Regions from separate parts of the Paenibacillus sp. BR2-3 genome, predicted to be linked through region 1. Evidence: a T-box and tRNA genes for the amino acid it is inferred to sense, from the RefSeq annotation. Region 1 holds a T-box; the other regions hold tRNA genes.
The links. The T-box of region 1 lies ahead of leuS (leucine--tRNA ligase). A T-box ahead of a tRNA ligase gene usually reads a tRNA of that ligase, here a tRNA-Leu.
Positions count from the first base shown of each region.

Region 2: it encodes a tRNA-Leu, which carries the amino acid that the T-box ahead of leuS (leucine--tRNA ligase) is inferred to sense. The anticodon was not compared.
Region 3: it encodes a tRNA-Leu, which carries the amino acid that the T-box ahead of leuS (leucine--tRNA ligase) is inferred to sense. The anticodon was not compared.
Region 4: it encodes a tRNA-Leu, which carries the amino acid that the T-box ahead of leuS (leucine--tRNA ligase) is inferred to sense. The anticodon was not compared.

Region 1 is NZ_CP126311.1:1,776,662-1,780,108, forward strand. It holds gene PaeBR_RS08415 (AI-2E family transporter) at 1-999, shown strand, start outside; T-box leader at 1,082-1,350, shown strand; gene leuS (leucine--tRNA ligase) at 1,437-3,447, shown strand, end outside.
Region 2 is NZ_CP126311.1:1,990,910-1,994,356, reverse strand. It holds gene PaeBR_RS09410 (sensor histidine kinase) at 1-407, shown strand, start outside; gene PaeBR_RS09405 (hypothetical protein) at 467-805, shown strand; gene PaeBR_RS09400 (helix-turn-helix domain-containing protein) at 1,062-1,292, opposite strand; gene PaeBR_RS09395 (DUF6809 family protein) at 1,536-1,805, shown strand; tRNA gene PaeBR_RS09390 (tRNA-Leu) at 2,038-2,123, opposite strand; gene PaeBR_RS09385 (WGxxGxxG family protein) at 2,275-2,646, opposite strand; gene PaeBR_RS09380 (M15 family metallopeptidase) at 2,699-3,391, opposite strand.
Region 3 is NZ_CP126311.1:3,692,957-3,696,403, reverse strand. It holds gene PaeBR_RS17815 (DEAD/DEAH box helicase) at 1-213, shown strand, start outside; gene PaeBR_RS17810 (hypothetical protein) at 483-860, shown strand; gene PaeBR_RS17805 (hypothetical protein) at 839-1,177, shown strand; tRNA gene PaeBR_RS17800 (tRNA-Leu) at 1,856-1,942, shown strand; gene PaeBR_RS17795 (hypothetical protein) at 2,846-2,995, shown strand; gene PaeBR_RS17790 (hypothetical protein) at 3,222-3,447, shown strand, end outside.
Region 4 is NZ_CP126311.1:3,608,248-3,611,694, reverse strand. It holds gene PaeBR_RS17360 (xanthine phosphoribosyltransferase) at 1-280, shown strand, start outside; gene PaeBR_RS17355 (hypothetical protein) at 385-702, shown strand; gene PaeBR_RS17350 (hypothetical protein) at 819-1,034, shown strand; gene PaeBR_RS17345 (hypothetical protein) at 1,104-1,550, opposite strand; tRNA gene PaeBR_RS17340 (tRNA-Leu) at 1,729-1,812, shown strand; gene PaeBR_RS17335 (hypothetical protein) at 2,794-3,090, shown strand; gene PaeBR_RS17330 (MurR/RpiR family transcriptional regulator) at 3,269-3,447, shown strand, end outside.

The DNA.
Region 1 (3,447 bases):
TACTTTGTTTGGCTGCTGCGTCCGATGCTGCAGCAGGTTTTTTTATTCCTGAAAGCTATTCTGGCGCCATTCTTGGTTGCGATGATTATTTCTTATGTGCTTAATCCTGTTGTAAGTATGCTGGCCGCCCGCAAAATGCCGCGCAGTATCGCCGTACTTCTCATATACGCTGTTTTCCTGACTACGATCGCTGTGATTACCATCAATCTGTTTCCGATGTTTATTGAGCAGCTTGAGGAATTGAATGAACATTTGCCGGAGATGACGCTGCGGGCACAAGGCCTGATGCGCAATATGGACTCGCGATTGATCCCGCCCGGCGTTGAAATGGGCATGAATAACTGGTTTTTTCAGCTGGAAAACCGTCTTGCTACCGGCATATCTCATTTTCTTGACAATATCGGGTCTACGATCAACCTGTTGTTTAACGCGTTCATCATACCTTTTCTGGTATTTTACATTTTGAAGGATTTTGAGGTGTTTGAACGGACGGTTGTGTCCTGTCTGCCCCGCTCCCGGCGTAAATCCATTGTTACTATGTTAAAAGACATCGACGACGCGCTCGGTAATTACATTCGCGGACAGTTTTTGGTCTGTATTATTATCGGGGTCCTTGCTTATATTGGATATGCATTAATCGGTATGCCATATGCCTTGCTGTTTGCCAGTGTTGTAGCCATGTTCAATATTGTGCCCTACATGGGTCCTTTTCTGGGCGCGGCCCCGGCGATAGTGATGGCCTCGACGATCTCTCTTCGTCTGGTACTACTGGTCGCGGTTGTGAATACGCTGTGCCAAATGCTGGAGAGTAATGTTATATCTCCTCAGGTAGTGGGGCGTAAGCTTCATCTGCATCCCCTGCTTATTATTTTTGCGCTGCTCGTGGGTGGCGAGGTTGCCGGAATGATCGGGCTTATTCTGGCCGTGCCTTTTTTTGCGGCGGGAAAAGTGGTCCTTCAGCACTTTGTGGCCTATTATATGAAAAGAAAGCCCGTATAGTGTAGTGAGCGAATAACACATTGACTGGAGCAGCAGCTTTTGTATATAATGTTGTGGAATATTACGATTCGAATCGTGAACATATTTGTCGTTGATGAGGAGCATTAATTTCGGGCATCGTCAGTACAGAGAGCCGGCGCAAGGTGCGAGCCGGTTGGCGGAACGGAATGAACTCACCTCGGAGTCATGGCGCAAATTCCAGCAGAGCCGTTTCTGATTTAACGGATTTCTGCGAGAATGAACCGCCGTCGCCTCACCCCCGTTAAAGGGTGCAAAGTGAGTGGCAGAATAAAGCATATTCAGCCGCTAACTAGGGTGGTACCACGGGAATTCAAACCTCTCGTCCCTAGCGTTTACGCTAGGGATGGGAGGTTTTTTTATTAAGAAGCAGCATCGCGGTTTGAACTTAATAGCAACACTCCAAGGAGGAGCTTATGATGAGCGACAACAAAGCCAATAAAACGGCCGTTCCAGGCTACCGGGCACAGACCCTTGAGCCGAAATGGCAGCAGTACTGGGAAGAGAACAAAACCTTCAAAACGGGCGAAGATCCGGGAAAACCGAAATTTTATGCGCTGGATATGTTTCCATATCCTTCGGGCGCAGGGCTGCATGTAGGCCATCCGGAAGGTTACACGGCTACCGACATTGTCTCCCGCTACAAGCGGATGAGAGGGTATAATGTGCTGCATCCGATGGGATGGGACGCGTTCGGATTGCCGGCAGAGCAGCATGCGCTGGACACAGGCCAACACCCGCGTGAAATTACTTTTAAGAATATTGATAATTTCCGCCGTCAGATTAAATCGCTGGGCTTCTCTTACGATTGGGACCGCGAGATTAGCACAACAGACCCTGCTTATTATAAATGGACCCAGTGGATTTTTATTCAGCTCTACAATCGTGGTCTGGCTTATGTAGCGGAAGTGCCGGTCAACTGGTGTCCGGCGCTGGGCACCGTGCTTGCCAATGAAGAGGTTATTGACGGGAAAAGCGAGCGCGGGGGACATCCCGTGGTCCGCAAGCCGATGCGCCAGTGGATTCTGAGAATTACGGAGTATGCCGAGCGGCTGCTTGAGGATTTGGAGGAGCTGGATTGGTCCGAGAGCATCAAGGATATGCAGCGCAACTGGATCGGCAAGTCCAAGGGAGCGGAAGTAACCTTTACGATTGATGGGCACGAAGAGAGCCTGACCGTATTTACGACACGTCCGGATACATTATTCGGAGCGAGCTATTGCGTACTGGCGCCGGAGCATGAGCTGGTTGAAATGATTACAACGGAAAGTCAGCGTACAGCCGTAGTGGAGTATCGGGAGAAGGCTTCACATAAGAGTGATCTGGAGCGCACGGACCTTGCAAAAGACAAAACAGGCGTGTTCACAGGCGCTTATGCAATCAATCCGGTAAATGGAGCCCAAGTGCCGATCTGGATCGCGGATTATGTGCTGGCCGGATACGGAACGGGAGCTATTATGGCTGTTCCGGGTCACGACACACGCGACTGGGAATTTGCAAAGCAGTTCGGCCTGGAGATTCTGGAAGTCGTACAGGGCGGAAATATTGAGGAAGAGGCCTATGCAGGGGATGGCCCGCACGTAAATTCCGGGTTCCTTGATGGACTGGAGAATGCTGAAGCGATAGCGAAAATGATCTCCTGGCTGGAAGAGAAGGGAAGCGGTAAAGGCAAGATTACCTACCGTTTGCGTGATTGGTTGTTCAGCCGTCAGCGCTACTGGGGTGAACCGATCCCAATCCTGCACCTCGAAGACGGTTCTATGAAAACAGTGCCGGAGGATCAGCTTCCACTGCTGCTGCCTGACGTTGATCAGATCAAACCTTCAGGAACAGGGGAATCACCGCTGGCGAATGTAACGGAATGGGTGGAAACCATCGATCCGGAAACCGGTATGAAAGCCCGCCGCGAGACAAATACCATGCCGCAATGGGCAGGCAGCTGCTGGTACTACCTGCGATTCATTGATCCGCTCAATGACCGCGAGCTGTGTGCTCCTGACAAGCAAAAGGAATGGCTGCCGGTAGATCTGTACATCGGCGGAGCAGAGCATGCTGTGCTTCACCTGCTGTATGCCCGTTTCTGGCACAAGGTGCTGTACGATCTCGGAGTGGTCGATACCAAGGAGCCGTTCTATAAATTGATCAATCAAGGCATGATTCTCGGTACCAACAATGAGAAAATGAGTAAATCCCGCGGGAATGTCATCAATCCTGATGAAATCGTCGGTGAGTATGGTGCGGATACCCTGCGTGTTTATGAAATGTTCATGGGGCCTTTGGAAGCCACCAAGCCATGGAGTGCTAACGGAACCGAAGGGGTTCACCGTTTCTTGTCCCGTGTATGGCGTCTGTTCGTGAATGAGGACGGCAGTCTGAATGCCAAGATCACAGAGACTGGCGGCAGCGACGAATTCAAACGCACCTGGCATA
Region 2 (3,447 bases), 210 kb from region 1:
ATGCTCTGGTCAGTAATGCACTTAATGTAGCGAATGACAATCGTATCACTATGAAGCACACGATCAATGTAATTGCCGAGGAAATCAAAATTGATCGGTATGATTTATGTATCCTAATTGGAAATATTCTAGATAATGCTATCGAAGCAACACAACTTATCCCTAAAATTGAAGACAAATTAATCGATTTACGCATTTTCTCCACCAATAATACTCTTTTTATTCATGTCATCAATTCGCGGCGAGATTCTATAGATCATGTACAGCGTACAAATAAAAAAAATCCTGATTTTCACGGGATCGGCTTAACCAATATTCAAAGAGTAGCTAAAAAATACGGGGGACATCTGAAAATAGAAACAAGAGCAAAACAATTTGAAACGATCATTATGCTCCCTTTAGGGTAACCTTCTCCGTAGCTTGCTTAAAATATACAATTAGATGACAGACGATATCGAAATCCTTTATGGAACTGTCAAAGCTAAGTGAACAGATCATTCCGAATGAAGGCGGTCAAGGGAATTATTTAATTACAAAACGAGTTCGAGGCAAAGATGTTGTACTAAGTCCTGTCTTTTTCTCTGAAAACGCTGATATATACGCTGACTTGGTTGCTAAATCTGGTGCAACGAGTATCCAAAGACTCCTTAAATTAATTGAAGGGTTTCAGGGAGTACCTCTGCATATCATTGAAACTCACAAGGAAATTAATGGTACAAAGTTAAAGGATGATGAAATAGTCTTATTAAAGAGACTAGCATCTGATGGCGCTGTTAAACCACCATCTGTCTCTGATAATATTTAAGTATTGAGATATATTACTTACAGTATAGCTTTTTTCCAAGTTTACACTCCTCTACTAAGATCAATTACCAATACTCTTATAGTTTGTTCCAATGTTTATGATCAATATGCTATTCAAATTTTTTCTTCACGAATAATTTTTTGTCCCTACTCGAATTCAGCAAATTGAGTATATTTCATTGTTCAGTAATAAGAAGAATGATTATGCCTAAATGTTATGCATAGTCATTCTTCTTAGATTTAAATAGTTTATTCAATTAATTTTTCCCAATCTCAATTTCAACAAGTCCCACTAATTCTGAAGCCTTCATATTCAAAGCGCTGGCAAGAGAGAGCAAAGAATTTAATGTAGGTTGATGAATGCCACGTTCCAGCATAGATATGTACGTTCGGTCAAGATTACTTTGGAATGCCAAATTTTCTTGACTCATCTTTTGTTTTCTGCGAATTGTTCTTAAAACCTGCCCGAATACTTCTTCTGATTTCAAGATATACCTCTTTTTAAATTCATTATCTAGTTGCATTCAACATCATATCCACGTAGTATACTCTACAAAACGTCATTATTTTATGATACGATTCATTTAAGAAAATATGTTACTCTCCCAAGTACCACCTTAAGGCAATATACATAGACATCAGGAATCTTTTCTCATTTATATTTGGATACTTGCAATCTCTTAGATAAGCATAATAAATATCACAAAAAACTGCAGAAAGGATGGAGAGAAATGAGGAGCCTTTTAGAACAGCTATATCTTAGCAATCTTTGTCCCGATGAAAAAGTTATATCCAGTGATCCGCAATACCGTGAGCTAAGTCGAAAAACATCTGAAACAATAGAGGCTTGGAAGAAACAGCATTCCGAAAAGGAGTTTAATGAGCTTGAAACACTGCTGGACTTATATGCTCAAACGCATGGAATGGAGTTGCCTCATCCTTTACATATGGTTTTCGCCTTGGGCAGGCATCATGGTCGAGGCGTTAACTGGAAAAGATGAGCTTGCCCACAAGCTGGGTGCCTTTCCCGACAAAACTTCGTTGTAGGAATCTCTTGTGTAACGCCATAAAAAAACCTCCTTTGCCTCTACCTGTTTTTAGAAAACAGATAGCACAAAAGAGGATATTTCGCAGAAATCCTGTGCGTCTGCAGCACCCTTTTGAAGCACACAGGATTCCCATTTTTAAAAACCATAAATAAAAAACCTTGATTTCTCAAGGTTTCTTCTGGTATGCCGAGGACGGGGGTCGAACCCGTACGGTACTCACGTACCGCAGGATTTTAAGTCCTGTGCGTCTGCCTGTTCCGCCACCCCGGCATGAAGTGCGCGTTGTAACGCGACAAGAAATATAATATCACGTATTCCGGAAAGACGCAATCCTCTTTTAATCCAGAATATTATTTTTTATCGGAAGACATAGCAAATAACCCGCTTTAGCCGAAGCCGCTACGGGTCATTTACGCCTGAATTAACGGTGCTCTTTGGTTCTGCTTCTCATGCCGGCCAGACCGAGAAGACCGAGCAAACCAAGCCAGCCCCAGTCAACATCATTATCCCTGTCAGCATTTGTGGTAGCTGTTGCCCGGTAGTTCCCGTTACGGTTGTTATTGGACAAAGGGGACACCGTGTTATTATTATTTCTGTCCATGTTACGAATCGGATTGGTCATACGGTTACCCGTACCCATAGTTCCCAAGCCACCATTGGTGGTGGTACCGTTTCTTCCCGGTGTGGTACCGTCCAGGTCAGTCGTCCCGGATGCAGTTGACGCATAGCTGGCCCCAACCAGACTCATTGATAAAACAGTACCGCATACAAGGCTTGTTATCAGCTTGTTCAAGATGTTATGCCTCCTTTTGTTGTTATCGCTGATAATTTCCCCATATGCATCCTCATTTATTCAAGAAAACAATATCTACCGTCTTACTTCCGGGATCATAGGTTACCGTTGCTCCAAGCGCTTCCGCCAGAATCCTCACAGGTACATAAGTGATACCTTCATCAACAACACCTTCGGTCAATTTTTGGCCGTTCAATGTTATCGTAACTTTAAGATCTTTATTCCCTTTGTCGTCGCCTCCGCTCAAGCGGCTTAAGACTTCATTGATCTGCTGGGCAGAAGGATGTTTGCCTGCCCGGAGCTCATCAATTGACAGACCGAATGTCATCTGTAAATGGGGGTAGTCTTTGAAAGACGTCCAGTCGCCGCCCCACTCGAAGCCCAGCTTCTTGGCCTCTTCCACCACTTCGCTCCAGTCCGCTGTCTTGTCCTTCTCCCCGTCCCTGTTTATATCCCAGGAAACCGCGTTTCCATCCGGCAGCAGCAGCGCAAAATCGACAGCCAGGCCGTAATTGTGATAGCTGGTACCTCCCCGGGCATTGGTGACAATCGGTCCCGGCTTGCTTCTTCCCTGCGCGTACAATGCATTTTGTTCAGCAATCGTCCGCATACCCTGAGTAATAAGGATTGGCACGCCTTTGGCGTAGCTTCGCTGTATCAACTCGTTGGTAACTGCCAGCAGGACAGGATGGAGTCCGTCAAGGCGCGCCGCCGATTTGCTTTTGACCTGATCCAATGTCAGCATGTAATCACCCCCTGATCTATTTAATGTCCCTTCACCCCGGCTTGCTTGTACGGTAG
Region 3 (3,447 bases), 1.9 Mb from region 1:
GGCGGCAAAAAAAAGAAGCTTAGGGCTGTGGATTTTGTCGGCACCATTGCCAAGCTCGAAGGGATCTCGGCGGAAGATATCGGGATTATCACGATTCAGGATAACATATCGTATGTGGATATATTGAACGGTAAAGGTTCGCTGGTGCTCGAAGCCATGAAGAACACGACGATTAAGGGTAAGCAACTGAAGGTTCATATTGCGAATAAATAGCCAGTCCTGTGGCGGCATAGCGTAGGGTAATGTAGGTCGTCTCATCGATTCAAACCAAAGGAGCTGTTCCAGAAGTGATCCTAAAAGGACTTTCGGAACAGCTCCTTATTAACAATAAATAGTATAGAATCTGCAATGCTTCTGGCAAGCTCTGCGCTTGCCGGTTTAATTTGCATGGGGGAGAACACATATGGAGGCTAGGCAACAGGAATTGAAAGATACAACATAGAGACAGGTCCCGCTCCAAAAATAACCGCTGGATCCTCGTAATGGAGATTATTTTTATCGCGGCGGCTTTGCGTGCTCCATTTGCGCCGAAGCTTGCCCGCCGTTTTGGGATGGCTAATGTATTGTTATTCTCCATGCTGCTGCTGGCTGTCGGTATTCTGGTGCGTTCGGCGTCCGGGGCGGGTCTGCTGTTCACCGGTACGGCTATGCTGGGAGTTTCGATTGCGGTTTGTAATGTGCTTCTTCCGGGTTTGATCAAAGGGAAGTTCCCTCATCAAATCGGATTAATGACGGGTGTTTATACCGTATCGATGAATTTATGCGCAGCAGTGGCCTCGGGGATCAGTATACCGCTGGCTGATCACTCTGGCTTCGGTTGGAGGGGGACACTGGCTATGTGGTTCATGCTCACCGCCTAGCAACCTTGTTCTGGATTCCGCAGATGAGTAATTTAGGTTCCGGGAACGGGGAGCAGGAGCGCTCCTTCCGCCAGAAACATGTGGCGCTCACCTTTGTGGGCGGGGCGTTTGAAAAACCAGGGCAGCTTGGTTATGGTCACTTTCGTTCTGTTTATTATCGGCATTGGAGGAGTGTGGCTGGGCAGCAGCTCGTGGATCGCGGTATGGGCGATCTTTATCGGTATTGCAGGCGGCTTTGCTTTTGGTCTGGTGATAGCGTCGTGCTGCTGCTCGTTGGACTTGGCGCCGGGAAAGACCGGTATATAGGTGATGAGTAGAGGAACTGCGGGTGAGAAAAGTACGGGAGAATAAAGAACGAGAGAATAAAGGACGAGAGAATAAAGAATATGCGCGTCGTGCTGCGGTCTAATTGTACTTTGTACAATTATTTCAAGCCAGGAACGATCCGTTTTTGCTTTAATTGTACTTGGTGCAACTAAGAAACCGTGTTCGGGCAAGTTAGGTGGAAACTTGGAGAAATAAGTGTACAGAATACAATTAAGCTGCAATTTTGGGCTAAATCAAGGATTATAGCTGCATGGTTTACAACTATTTATCGCAAGCGGGTTACCGGTTATAGTCAGCTACCACCCGGATTCTCCGGTAATCCGTCACCCAGTGTCCTCTGAAACAGCATAGATTGGGAGCGGCCCTTGTCAGCACTCTTGAAAAGCTTAAGACTCTCCCTAGTAATTCAGGCGGAACCGTCTCCTGCCGGATAGATGCGGATAAGACAGACCAAGCGGTATTACAGGCGGATATAAGCGCAAACCCAATTCCAGGGGCAAGCCAGATATGATTGAAGGCATATTTTTGGAAATCGGAGCTTATGTAAATTCCATAGAGTTTAGGTGGATAAACCGGGAAACTAATTAGAGCAAATATAAAGCTTGCATTATGTTCAGAAAGAGTATATATTCTTAAATACGGTGATTGAATCACCCCATACATAATTCGCGGTCATGGCGGAATTGGCAGACGCGCTGGCTTCAGGTGCCAGTAATGGAAACATTGTGGAGGTTCGAGTCCTCTTGACCGCACCATACTTTCAAACAAAACTCTTCTTAGGAAGGGTTTTTATTTTTGCGTTTTACTTGGACAGTTAGGCGGAGGCAGGAATAATTACCGGATGTCTGGATGTAGCCATGCTGCAATCCATTCATGGGCGGGAGGATATGCTGGCTGCTATCAGTGAATATGGTCAAATCATTGTAGATGTGTGCCACCATATTTCAGCCTTTAGCTTTTAACAGGTATTGAGCCAGGCCCGCTCCAAATACGTATTGGGATTTGACGGCCACCTTTGTGCGCAAGGACGGTCACCATCCTATCGTCAGTATGCAATGCGGTCCGGTTCGATACCGGGTGGATGCGAAATCCCAGGCTAAGAACAGGCCATTTCAGGACCTCGCATCCTCGAGTCTAAAGCTGTTGTAGCGCGGCAAAACAACGTGCCGGGGCTACACCGAGGAAACGCTAACATGATGGAAGGATTAAAAAGAAGTATCTATATAAGTTGAACTAAAGAATACCGGCTCAAAACCAAAATCAGCGGTTGACCGATCGTGAATCAAGCGACTAAGGGTTCGGAGCGGTCCTCCGACGCTGTTATAGGTGAAAACTATCGTATCTCCAGAATCCCGTAGGGCCCTCCGCTGTGTTGGCGCGTTATTAAATAACGGGAATTTCTCCTCTTAATGGAGACGTAACACTCCCACGAAATGAATTAACGGGATTTTCTCCCTCTAATGTGAGTGTTCGCCTCATTATGGCCGGATTTAGAAGTATAATTTCCCTTTAATTATCTTCAAAACGGTTTAATGCCTGAATTAAAGGGAGTTTTTCCTGCTAATGCTCATACGCCAAGGCAAGGCCAGTAAACCAAAGAGCAAAGCTTGAGATGGACCTGAAGGGTTACGCTGAACCGAGCAGAGAGGACGGAACGATTGCCGAAAAGCGGCAGCGGTCGCATGGGTCTCCGGATTTACACCGCTTCAGGTAAAAAGGCAGAAGTCACGAAGGGGAATATTGGAACTGGAGGAGCGATAGCGACCGCCCGAAAGCTTTCCGCAGGAAAGCTCGCTACGAAAGAATAAGGCTGTCTCAGGATTTCAACCGCAGACAGCGGTACACATCAAGAAATCTGGAGATGGGCAGCGGCCGGAAGTCCAACATTCACTGTAGTTAGCGAGTAAATCCATTTTAGAAAATTCATAAGTTCAACTTATATAAACTGAAATGGAGCCCAAGTTCTGGTGTCACCAACGAAAAGTTCGAAAAATGTGTTATAACAATCCTAAAAATGAGAGCGAGGGACTTCTCATGCTCCCACAAAAAATCGACTCCCATACAGCGAAGGAATTGCGGAAAATACTGCGTAAACTCAATATCACTCACCCCAGAGTGACCATTGATTTTAATCATGATACCGTAGAATTGGAAGAGGCCAACGAGTACAGCGTAGAGGATCTGCTTCAGTCAGCAGGGGCCTTGTCTTCGGAGCGGCTCAAGGAATTAAAGGATGAAATCGGACGATTGCGCGAGGATT
Region 4 (3,447 bases), 1.8 Mb from region 1:
CTTTACAAAAGGAATTGTTACCGACCTTATGTTATCCCGTCAGTTTATCGACCCCAAAGATAAAATATTGTTCATCGACGATATTATAGCCAACGGTGATGCAGCACGCGGGCTGATCAAGATCATCCAGCGTTCCGGGGCAGAACTTGTCGGGTTAGGCGTAGTAGTAGAAAAGAGCTTTCAGGCAGGTGCACGTACAATCAGAGAACAGGGTATCCGGCTCGAATCACTGGTCCGTATTATGTCTCTAAGTGAAGGAACTATTGTATTCGGTGATTAAACGGTGACGAAAATGAGAATAAAGCCCATTTTTAAAACAACTGCTTTTCACCCTATGAATTTTCCTTTATAATGAATGTTAGACATAGGAGAGGAGGCGTCACAATGGGGAAAGAACCGGTGACAGAGCAATTTTTTATTGATAAACTAACCGAGGCCAAGGATCACTTCGAGCGTGCATTGGATTGTAAGCATACAGAGTTTGATGATCTTTATCCCTATATGATTGAACATCCTCAGTTTTTTTGGTACAAACGCTATGTAGCCTGGTCCGAATTGCTGACTATCAAAGGGCTATGTGAGGAGCTGTCCTACTCCTGGAGGGAGAAGTTTACAGCCAAGCAAGTGGAGTATCTTGAACAACGAGTGATGTCTGCTAAAGTTCTCGATTTTTGGTTCGAGAAGAATGAAGCGCTGATATAGGTGAACCGAACAAGAGAGGCAAGTGATCTCTTTCATTGCTTACATGAGACCCAATGATCAATCATTGTGGTCTTTTTTATGATTAGCAGCAAAATAAGAAGGAGGAGGTATGAGGGATGATTAGCGATGAACAATTGAATAACTACCGGATCTCGGGCGAGAAAATCCGCGTGGTGCGGGACGGATTGGAAAGCAATGATGTGAAGGGTATTGTCCTGGCCTGGGATGAAGCTCAGGTAATGATCCGCCGTCCAAACCGGAGGGTGGTAAAGCTGGACCGGAATTACCTCTTTCAGCCTTTTAATGAACCAAGACCAGATGTCCTTTCTTAAATAAAATAGCTCCCTGACCATTAACCACGGGCAGGGAGCTATTTCTGTCTTATAGTGGTGCTGATGTGACTAGATAGTCAGAGCCAACTGCTCCACATGTTCCTCGCGGGCGAGGATGGAGAATTCAGTCGCAAGACCGAGATAAGCGCGCATCCGCAGCATCATCTCCCGGCGAAAGCCTGGCCACAAAATATTGAGCTCACCTGCATATTCTCTGCAAGTATAAAGGGCCTCAACACCGTGCACATCCTGGCGGACCGTATTAATTCTCAGGCCATGCAAGGCAAGCTCTCGCTTGACCTCCTGCAGCATTAATGACGTCTTCTTGGCACCGCTGGATACCAGTTCCATATACAGCTGAGGTGTCTTGAACAGACCGCTCTTGCCAATTACCCGGCAATCACGTTCAAAGACTTTATGAATAAATGTTAGCAGCAAATAGCTTCTGACGAGGGACAGTTCTTCTTGGGTTATATCTTGTGCTATATCTGGAGTATTTATCTTAGTAGTCGCCATATAAATCACCTCATTTATAGGATGCGAACCTTTGTTCTTATTATACCTTGAAAGGGGTAATGAAAGCAAGAAATATACAGAAAATAAAGGGAAAATTAATAATCCGGAAAAGTATTGACGAATTTTTTTCGGCATGGTAAGATCTATCTTGTGGCCGCTAAAGCGAGTCATATAATATGCGGTCGTGGCGGAATTGGCAGACGCGCACGGTTCAGGTCCGTGTGGTAGCAATATCGTGGAGGTTCGAGTCCTCTCGACCGCATTATACTTTATCAACGAAACTCTTCTTAGGAAGGGTTTTTCTTTTTTTTAAGCTCGAACTTCTAAGTGTTAGGCAGTAGGCTTAGGGAAGAATAGCTAATGAAAGCGTGTTCGTATGTCCGTATGTCCGTATGTCCATGTGTATGATGACGTTTGTGCCGCTACAGAGGACAGGGACGATTTTTCATAAAACAGCGCTGCAATATTTCCAGTTTCAAAAAGGGACCCACACCAGAATCAGTGCTTTACCAAATGTTGCTCGCGGGAATACGCGGATTTGAGCCGTTGGGCGTACGCCATAGCCCTTGTTATCATGCTAACTATTGTCCCTCTATATTCCGGGGGAACCTGCTTTAAGGTGTATTTAGGGATTTTACAGGGAGTAAATCCCTCTAATCACGCTGGATGGGGTGAGTTAGCTGATTTAGAGGGAGTAAATCCCTCTAACCACGCCGGATAGGGTGAATTTGCTGATTTACAGGGAGCAATTCCCTCTAATCACGCCGGATGGGGTGAATTTGCTGATTTACAGGGAGCAATTCCCTCTAATCACGCCGGATGGGGTGAGTTAGCTGATTTAGAGGGAGTAAATCCCTCTAACCACGCCAGATAGGGTGAATTTGCTGATTTACAGGGAGTAATTCCCTCTAACCACGCCGGATAGGGTGAATTAGCTGATTTACAGGGAGTAATTCCCTCTAACCACGCCGGATAGGGTGAGTTAGCTGATTTAGAGGGAGTAATTCCCTCTAACCACGCCGGATAGGGTGAGTTAGCTGATTTAGAGGGAGTAATTCCCTCTAACCACGCCGGATGGGGTGAATTAGCTGATTTACAGGGAAAAATAGATTTCAAGTCGATAGTTATCATGAACGAAACCGACATCGCAATTTGTTTATACGTAGGTTGAAATTGGTGATCATGAGAGTGAACGCTCAGAATCCAAAATCAGAGCCACCAAACAAAAAGGAGTCGGTTTACTATGAATATGCCCATTAAATACGTAGGTTTAGACGTGTCCAAAGCGAAAATTGCTGTGGCGGTTGCGGACGAAGGACGACAGGAAGCCAGGTACTGGGGCAGCATTGTTCATACTAAAGAGGCTGTACACAAGCTCATGAGCAAGTTGCGAGACCAGAGTGAAGCCTTTCAATTAGAGGTCTGCTATGAGGCTGGACCTACCGGCTATATGCTGCATCGCTGGCTGCTGGAAGAGGGGATTTCCTGCACTAACTATGGCGGTCTTTCCTACAACGTACCGTCGCTGCAAGTAGGTTAGGAACAATTTCTCAAAAGTTCAAGTAATGCCTATTGCACAGGATCCCTCTCCGTCAAGAACTGATATTGGGGTTGAACCTCAAAAAGTTTGTGAAATCGGCGCTGTAACTTCACATACGCCCCTCCACAGAATCTAGTATAATGAATGTCAAGGGGAAAAAAGAAGAGGAGTGTTTCTTGTGGAAGAAAGTGTGTTCAGCCTGATTAGAACAAAATACAATACGTTGTCGCCTACGCAAAAGCAGGTTGCTGATTATATATTAACCCAATCAGATAAAGTTTTTTTATTATCACTTGGAGAACTTGCACAACTGTGCAATACGAGTGAAACTACCGTTATCCGTTTTTTGAGAAAACT